One region of the Actinokineospora sp. PR83 genome, then DNA from elsewhere that is predicted to be linked to it. Evidence: riboswitches for the same ligand, from Rfam matches in the RefSeq annotation. Region 1 holds a riboswitch; each other region holds the start of a gene.

The links. Region 1 has a riboswitch for thiamine pyrophosphate ahead of L6E12_RS13465 (thiamine ABC transporter substrate binding subunit). Riboswitches for the same ligand answer to the same signal wherever they lie in the genome.
Region 2: it holds a riboswitch for thiamine pyrophosphate, as region 1 does, so the genes downstream of both, thiC (phosphomethylpyrimidine synthase ThiC) here and L6E12_RS13465 (thiamine ABC transporter substrate binding subunit) in region 1, are expected to answer to the same signal.
Region 3: it holds a riboswitch for thiamine pyrophosphate, as region 1 does, so the genes downstream of both, thiO (glycine oxidase ThiO) here and L6E12_RS13465 (thiamine ABC transporter substrate binding subunit) in region 1, are expected to answer to the same signal.

The regions. Positions count from the first base shown of each region.
Region 1 is NZ_JAJCXD010000039.1:18,507-20,695, reverse strand. It holds gene L6E12_RS13470 (iron ABC transporter permease) at 1-344, opposite strand, end outside; gene L6E12_RS13465 (thiamine ABC transporter substrate binding subunit) at 320-1,336, opposite strand; TPP riboswitch at 1,358-1,471, opposite strand; gene L6E12_RS13460 (4a-hydroxytetrahydrobiopterin dehydratase) at 1,517-1,810, shown strand; gene L6E12_RS13455 (hypothetical protein) at 1,814-2,167, opposite strand.
Region 2 is NZ_JAJCXD010000017.1:73,469-75,657, reverse strand. It holds gene L6E12_RS06035 (hypothetical protein) at 1-301, opposite strand, end outside; gene L6E12_RS06030 (hypothetical protein) at 481-711, shown strand; TPP riboswitch at 916-1,045, shown strand; gene thiC (phosphomethylpyrimidine synthase ThiC) at 1,037-2,189, shown strand, end outside.
Region 3 is NZ_JAJCXD010000017.1:65,737-67,925, forward strand. It holds gene thiO (glycine oxidase ThiO) at 1-985, opposite strand, end outside; TPP riboswitch at 974-1,082, opposite strand; gene thiE (thiamine phosphate synthase) at 1,135-1,812, shown strand; gene L6E12_RS06000 (APC family permease) at 1,809-2,189, opposite strand, start outside.

The DNA of each region.
Region 1 (2,189 bases):
GCCTTGAACGCCAACCCGACCACGACCGTCGGCAGCACGAACGGCACCAGCACCGCCACCCGCACCACCGCGCTGCCCGGCACCCTGGCCAGCAGGAACGCCACCGGCAGCCCGGCGAGCACCGCCACCGCGGTCGACGCGGCGGCCTGGGCGAGGGTGAACCCCACCAGCCGCCACGTCGCCCCCGCGCCCAGGACACGCAGGACCCCGGCCGCGCCGGAGCCGAACCCGAGCCGCACGATCGCGGCCACCGGCCAGGCGAAGAAGACGGCGAGGAAACCGAGCGGGACCGCCGCGAACGCCAGCGCCGCCGCGGGCCTCAGCCCCCGACGGTGCTGCGCCACTGCTCGATCCACCGCTGCCGCTGCGCCGCGATGTCGGCGGCGGGCAGGGTCGCGGGCTCCTGCGGCAACGGCGCCGCGGCGGTCCAGGTGTCGGGCAGCGCCACGCCCTCGCGCGCCGGGTAGACGTACATCTTCTCCGGCACGGTCTTCTGGAAGGGCTCCGACAGCAGGAAGTCGAGCACCTTCTTCGCGTCCTCGGGGTTCTTCGCCCCGTTCAGCACCCCGGCGTACTCGACCTGCCGGAAGCAGGTATCCAGCAGGGCAGCGGTCCTCGCCTTCCCGTCCTCCCCCACCTCAGCCGACGGCGACGACGCGTAGGACACGACGATGGGCCGCGGCCCCTTGCCGGAGGACCCCGAGAACTCCTGGGTGTAGGCCTCCTCCCACCCGCTGACGACCTTCACGCCGTTGGCCTTGAGCCTGCCCCAGTAGTCGACCCACCCCTGCTCGCCGTAGTGCGCGACGGTCCCGAGCAGGAACGCCAGCCCCGGCGAGGACGTCGCCGGGTCCTCGACCACGAACTTGTCCCGGTACTTCGGGTCGGCCAGGTCCTCGAAGGTCTTGGGCACCTCGCCACCGAGCGCCGCCGGGTCCACGTTCACGCACACGTCCCCCACGTCGACCGCCGTGAGCCGCCCGCTGCCGTCCACGGCGTAGCGCTGCGGCCCCTTGTCCGCCTCCGGACTGCGGTACTCGGCGAACACCCCCTCGTCGAGCGCCCGGGAGGCGAAGGTGTTGTCGACGCCGAAGGCCACGTCCCCGATCGGGTTCGCCTTGGTCAGCACCAACTGGTTGGTCAACGCCCCCGCGTCCCCGCTCTTGCGCGGCTCCACGGTGATCCCGCTCTGCGCCTTGAACCGGTCCAGCAAGGCCTGGTCGACGTCGAAGGAGTCGTGGGTGACCAGCACGACGGTGTGGTCGACCGGGGCCTCACCCCCCACGGAACAACCGGCGGCCAGAGCCAGGGTGACCAGGGGGACGAGTCGGCGCATCGGGAACCTTCCTCGGGCGTGTGCACACCACGAGGACCTCCCTGCGCGGGCATGACCCCGATCAGGTTCGTACGGTCGAGGGCTGGGTGGCCCTCCTCTCAGCCCGGCCGATACCGGACTCCCGTGGCGACCCCGACCCTACGCCCAGCGCGGTCGGGCGCGAAGGGCCACCATGGGGCCATGGCGGAACTGTTGAGCGAGCACGAGCAGGGCAAGGCACTGGGGGCGCTCCCGAACTGGAGCCGGGGCGAGGGAGCCCTGGTCCGAGAGGTCGAACTGGAGTCGTTCCCCCAGGCCATTGAGGTGGTCGACCGGGTCGCGGAGATCGCCGAGCGCGACGACCACCACCCGGACATCGACATCCGCTGGCGCACGCTGAAGTTCACCCTGAGCACCCACAGCGAGGGCGGCATCACCGAACTCGACGTCGCCCTGGCCACCGAGATCGACGCCGTCCTCGACGCCCTGCGCTGACCCTCACACCTCCCCGACGAGCGGGCTCTCCACCTTCCCGACCTCCGCCCGCACGTCCACGCCGAGCAACTCCAGCTTCCGCCACGCCGCGTCCCGCACCGCGTCGTCGAACAGCGGCGCGTACCAGGGCAGCAGGGTGAAGACCTCCACGCTGTGCGCCAGCAGCCCCCGGTCCTTCAACCGCCAGAGCCCGAACGACGGGGTCGGGTCGAGCACCACCCGCCGCGTCGCCCCGACCGCGCCGAACTCCTCGATCATCCACTCGAACGCGGTGGGGTCGTAGCCGATCCCCACCAGCGTGTCCACGCCCAGACGGACGTCCCGCTCGAACATCGCCACGAGCTGTTCGGTCACCATGGGTGAGAAGTCGTGATCGGCT
Region 2 (2,189 bases), on a different contig from region 1:
CGGCCCGGCACTCCGGGCACGGGGTGCGCCGCATCGCCCAGTCGTCGCAGGTCCAGGGGTGGGAGCCGGGTTCGTCGGCGAGGACCAGGGCGGCCAGTTCCCGTTCCTCCGGGGTGCCCTCGGCTACGCCGTTGCCGGACAGGAGGGCGCCCCAGTCCGCCAGCCAGTAGGCGTCGACCCGCTCGGCGCAGTTGGGGCAGTCCGGGTACCCGCGGCCGACGAGGTCGCCGCACGCCGAGCAGGGCTTGGCCAGGGCGGGGCGCCCCAGGAGTCGGGCGCCGGGCGGGTACGGCTGGGCCATGGCCAAACCCTAGTGCGCGGGAGGCCCTCCGGACGATGATCTTTGCGAACCAGTCGGGAGGCTCACCGCCTCCCCGCGAACCCGCTCCCGAACCGGAGTCGACCTCGCCCTGCGGGCACCGACCACCGTTCTGTTCGATTCTCGCCCACGGCACCCCGGTGCTGTGAAAAGCTCACGGCATGAAGAAGGCACTGGGGCGTCTGGGCGCCATCACCGTCATCGCCGGTTCACTCCTCGGGTTCGCGGCGGGCACCGCTTCCGCGGGGAACCCGGAGTACATCCGCAGCTACCAGCGGCAGGCCGACTGCGAGCGCGCCGCGGACGAGATCCGCAGCGGGGCCGACCTCGCCGCGTACTGCACCTGGGACAAGGGGCACACCGAGTGGGACCTGTTCGTCCTCTCGCTCTGAGCTGAACCCGAGTCCGCACCCGAGGTGCTGCTCCCCGGTCGCCTCGACCGGGGAGCAGCACCTTTTTCGTGGCGGTCCCCGGCCGAACAGGCGCACGACGAGGGCCGCCGCGGCGGGAGGGGGTCACCCGGCCGCGACGTGAACAACCCGTCGGGCGGGTTGGCACGGAACCGGGCGCCGGCTAGGGTCGGGGCGACAACCGAATACCGAAACCGCGGGAGCTCGCGCCATGGCGGGCTGAGAGGGCGGCTGGTGTCCATTCCACGGACCCGGTGCCGCCGACCGATGAACCTGACCGGGTAATGCCGGCGTAGGGAGGATTCTCGTGACCACGCTTGACGACCGTTCCGTGCGCCCATCGGTGACCACCGGCCCCATCTCGGGCTCCGGCAAGGTCTACCGCGACGCGGGGGAGGGCCTGCAGGTCCCGGAGCGGCGGGTGGCGCTCAGCAACGGCGAGCACCTGGACCTGTACGACACCTCCGGCCCGTACACCGACGAGCACGCCACCATCGACGTCCACACAGGACTCGCCAGGCTCCGCCAGGACTGGGGTCTCGACCCCGTGGGCGGCGCCGTCACCCAGTTGGCGTACGCCAAGGCGGGCATCATCACCAAGGAGATGCGGTTCTGCGCGGCCCGCGAGGGGGTCACCCCGGAGTTCGTGCGGGACGAGGTGGCGATCGGGCGGGCGGTGATCCCGGTCAACCGGTGCCACCCGGAGTCCGAGCCCGCGATCATCGGGAAGAAGTTCCTGGTGAAGATCAACGCCAACATCGGCAACTCCGCCGTGTCCTCCTCCATCGAGGACGAGGTGGACAAGATGGTGTGGGCGACCCGGTGGGGCGCGGACACGATCATGGACCTGTCCACCGGCAAGCGCATCCACGAGACCAGGGAGTGGCTGCTGCGCAACTCCCCCGTCCCGGTCGGCACCGTGCCGATCTACCAGGCGCTGGAGAAGGTCGACGGCGACCCGACCAAGCTGTCCTGGGAGGTCTACCGCGACACCGTGCTGGAGCAGTGCGAGCAGGGCGTGGACTACATGACCGTGCACGCGGGCGTGCTGCTGCGGTACGTGCCGCTCACCGCGAAGCGGGTCACCGGCATCGTCTCGCGCGGTGGGTCGATCATGGCCGCGTGGTGCCTGGCGCACCACCGGGAGAGCTTCCTCTACACGCACTTCGAGGAGCTGTGCGACATCCTGCGCGCCTACGACGTGACGTTCTCCCTCGGCGACGGGCTGCGGCCCGGGTCGATCGCCGACGCCAACGACGAGGCGCAGTTCGCCGAGCTGCGCACCCTGGGTGAGCTGACGCACATCGCGCGGGCCAAGGACGTGCAGGTGATGATCGAGGGCCCCGGCCACGTGCCGATGCACAAGATCGCCGAGAACGTGCGGCTGGAGGAGGAGCTGTGCGGTGAGGCACCGTTCTACACCCTCGGTCCACTCGCGACGGACATCGCCCCGGGCTACG
Region 3 (2,189 bases), on a different contig from region 1:
GGTGGTGCCCGGTGGCGACCAGCACCCCGGGGCCCAGGCGGCCGAGCAGCGGCAGGTTGTCCGGGCTGCCCGCGCGCAGCCCCGCCGCCGCCTCCACCACGGCGTACTCGCGCACGCCCGGCAGCACCCGCTCGGCGTCGGTCAGCAGGTCGCGCACCCCCGCCGCGGTGACCTCGGTGTCGTAGCCGACCTCGTGCTGGGTGGCGCCGACGACGAGTTCGCCGCCGTCGCGGGGGACGAGGTAGACCGGGCGGGACTCGACGTGCGCGCGCAGCGTCCTGGTGGGCGGCGGGAGCGCGCTCGGTCGGGACCGCAGCCGCAGGACCTCGCCCTTGACCGGGCGGACCAGGGTCTCCAGGGCGGGGTGCAGGGCGCGGCTCCAGGCGCCCGCGGCGATCACCGCCTCGTCGCACTCCACTGTGGAGCCGTCGGCGAGTTCGACACCGCCGTCGCGCACCGAGACCGCTTGGCCGGTGTGGAATTCCACACCCGTGGCGGTGGCCTGGGCTGCCAGCGAACGCAGCAAACGCCTGCTGTCAACGGACAGGTCACCGGGGACCAGGAGTCCACTTCGGACCGGTGAGGTGCCCGGCTCCAGCTCGCGGACCTGCCGCGCGGTGAGCCGCCGCACCTCCCGGCCCAGCGAGGAGAGGAAGTCGGCCAACCGGTGCTGGTCCTCGGCGTCGGCGGCGTCCAGCGCCAGGGCGAGGGTGCCCTCGCGGCGCAGGCCGGGCGGGTCGGTCAGGTCGGCGGCGAAACCGGGCCAGCGGGCCAGCGACTCGGCGCCGAAGGCGAGCACGTGCTCCTCGCCCAGCCACGCCTCGGTGACCGGGGCCAACATGCCCGCCGCCACCCAGGACCCCCCACCGCGCAGGGGAGTGGGGTCGATCACGGTGACCAGCCTGCCGGTGGCGGCCACCCGCCAGGCGGTGGCCAGGCCGATGACACCGCCACCCACGACGGCGATCCGCTGCACGTTCCTCATCACGCTCCCTGCGCCGGCATGACCCGGATCAGGTTCGACGGTCGGAGCGCGCTGTGCTCCCTCTCAGCCCGTTGTCCGGACTCCCGTGCGACCAGCCCCCACCGTAGCGCAGACCCGCCCGGGCGGCCGGAGGGGATAGCGTCGGCGCCATGCCGGGACTTGACGGGGACCAGATCAGGCGCAGGCTCGCCGACGCGCGGCTCTACCTGTGCACGGACGCGCGGACCGAACGCGGCGACCTCGCCGACTTCGTGGACGCGGCGCTGGCGGGCGGTGTCGACATCGTCCAGCTACGGGAGAAGGGGATGGAAGCCGGGCCTGAGCTGCGGGCCCTCGCCGTGATCGCGGAGCTGTGCGCCGCGCACGGGGCGCTGCTGGCGGTGAACGACCGGGCGGACGTGGCGCTGGCGGCCGGGGCCGACGTGCTGCACCTGGGGCAGGACGACCTGCCGGTGCCCGCGGCCCGGCGGGTGGTGGGGGAGGAGGTGGTGATCGGGCGGTCCACGCACGACTTCGGGCAGGCCGTGGCCGCCTCGCACGAGGCCGGGGTGGACTACTTCTGCACGGGGCCGTGCTGGCCCACGCCGACGAAACCCGGTCGGACCGCGCCGGGGTTGGAGCTGGTCCGGGCCACCGCGGAGGCTGGTCCGGCGCGGCCCTGGTTCGCGATCGGGGGGATCGACCTGGAGCGGTTGCCCCGGGTTGTGGACGCCGGGGCCTCTCGGGTTGTGGTGGTGCGGGCGATCACGGAGTCCTCCGACCCGAAGGGAGCCGCCGAGTTGCTCTCGGGTGCTCTGCGCGGTTCGCCCCCCGCCCCGGGGCACTAGACCGTGGCGGACTCGGTGCGGCGGGCGCGGAGGACGTTCGCCAGGGCGAGGAGGCCGCCCAGGGCCAGGAGGACGGCGCCGCGCAGCCAGACCGCCGCCCCGATCTGGGTGAACAGCAGCAGGCAGGAGGCCAGGCCGAGCCAGGGGACGGGGGTCCAGACGCGGAAGTGGGGCTTGTCGTCGGGGCGGCGGCGGAGGGCGAGGACGGCGGCGTTGGTGGCGGTGAAGACGACCAGCAGCAGGAGCACGAGGGTCTCGGCGAGGGCGGACACGCCGCCGGTGACGGCCAGCAGCAGCGACAGCGCCGAGGTGGCGAGCACGGCCACCCAGGGGGTGCGGCGGCCGGGGAGCACGTGCGACAGGACGGGCGGGAGCAG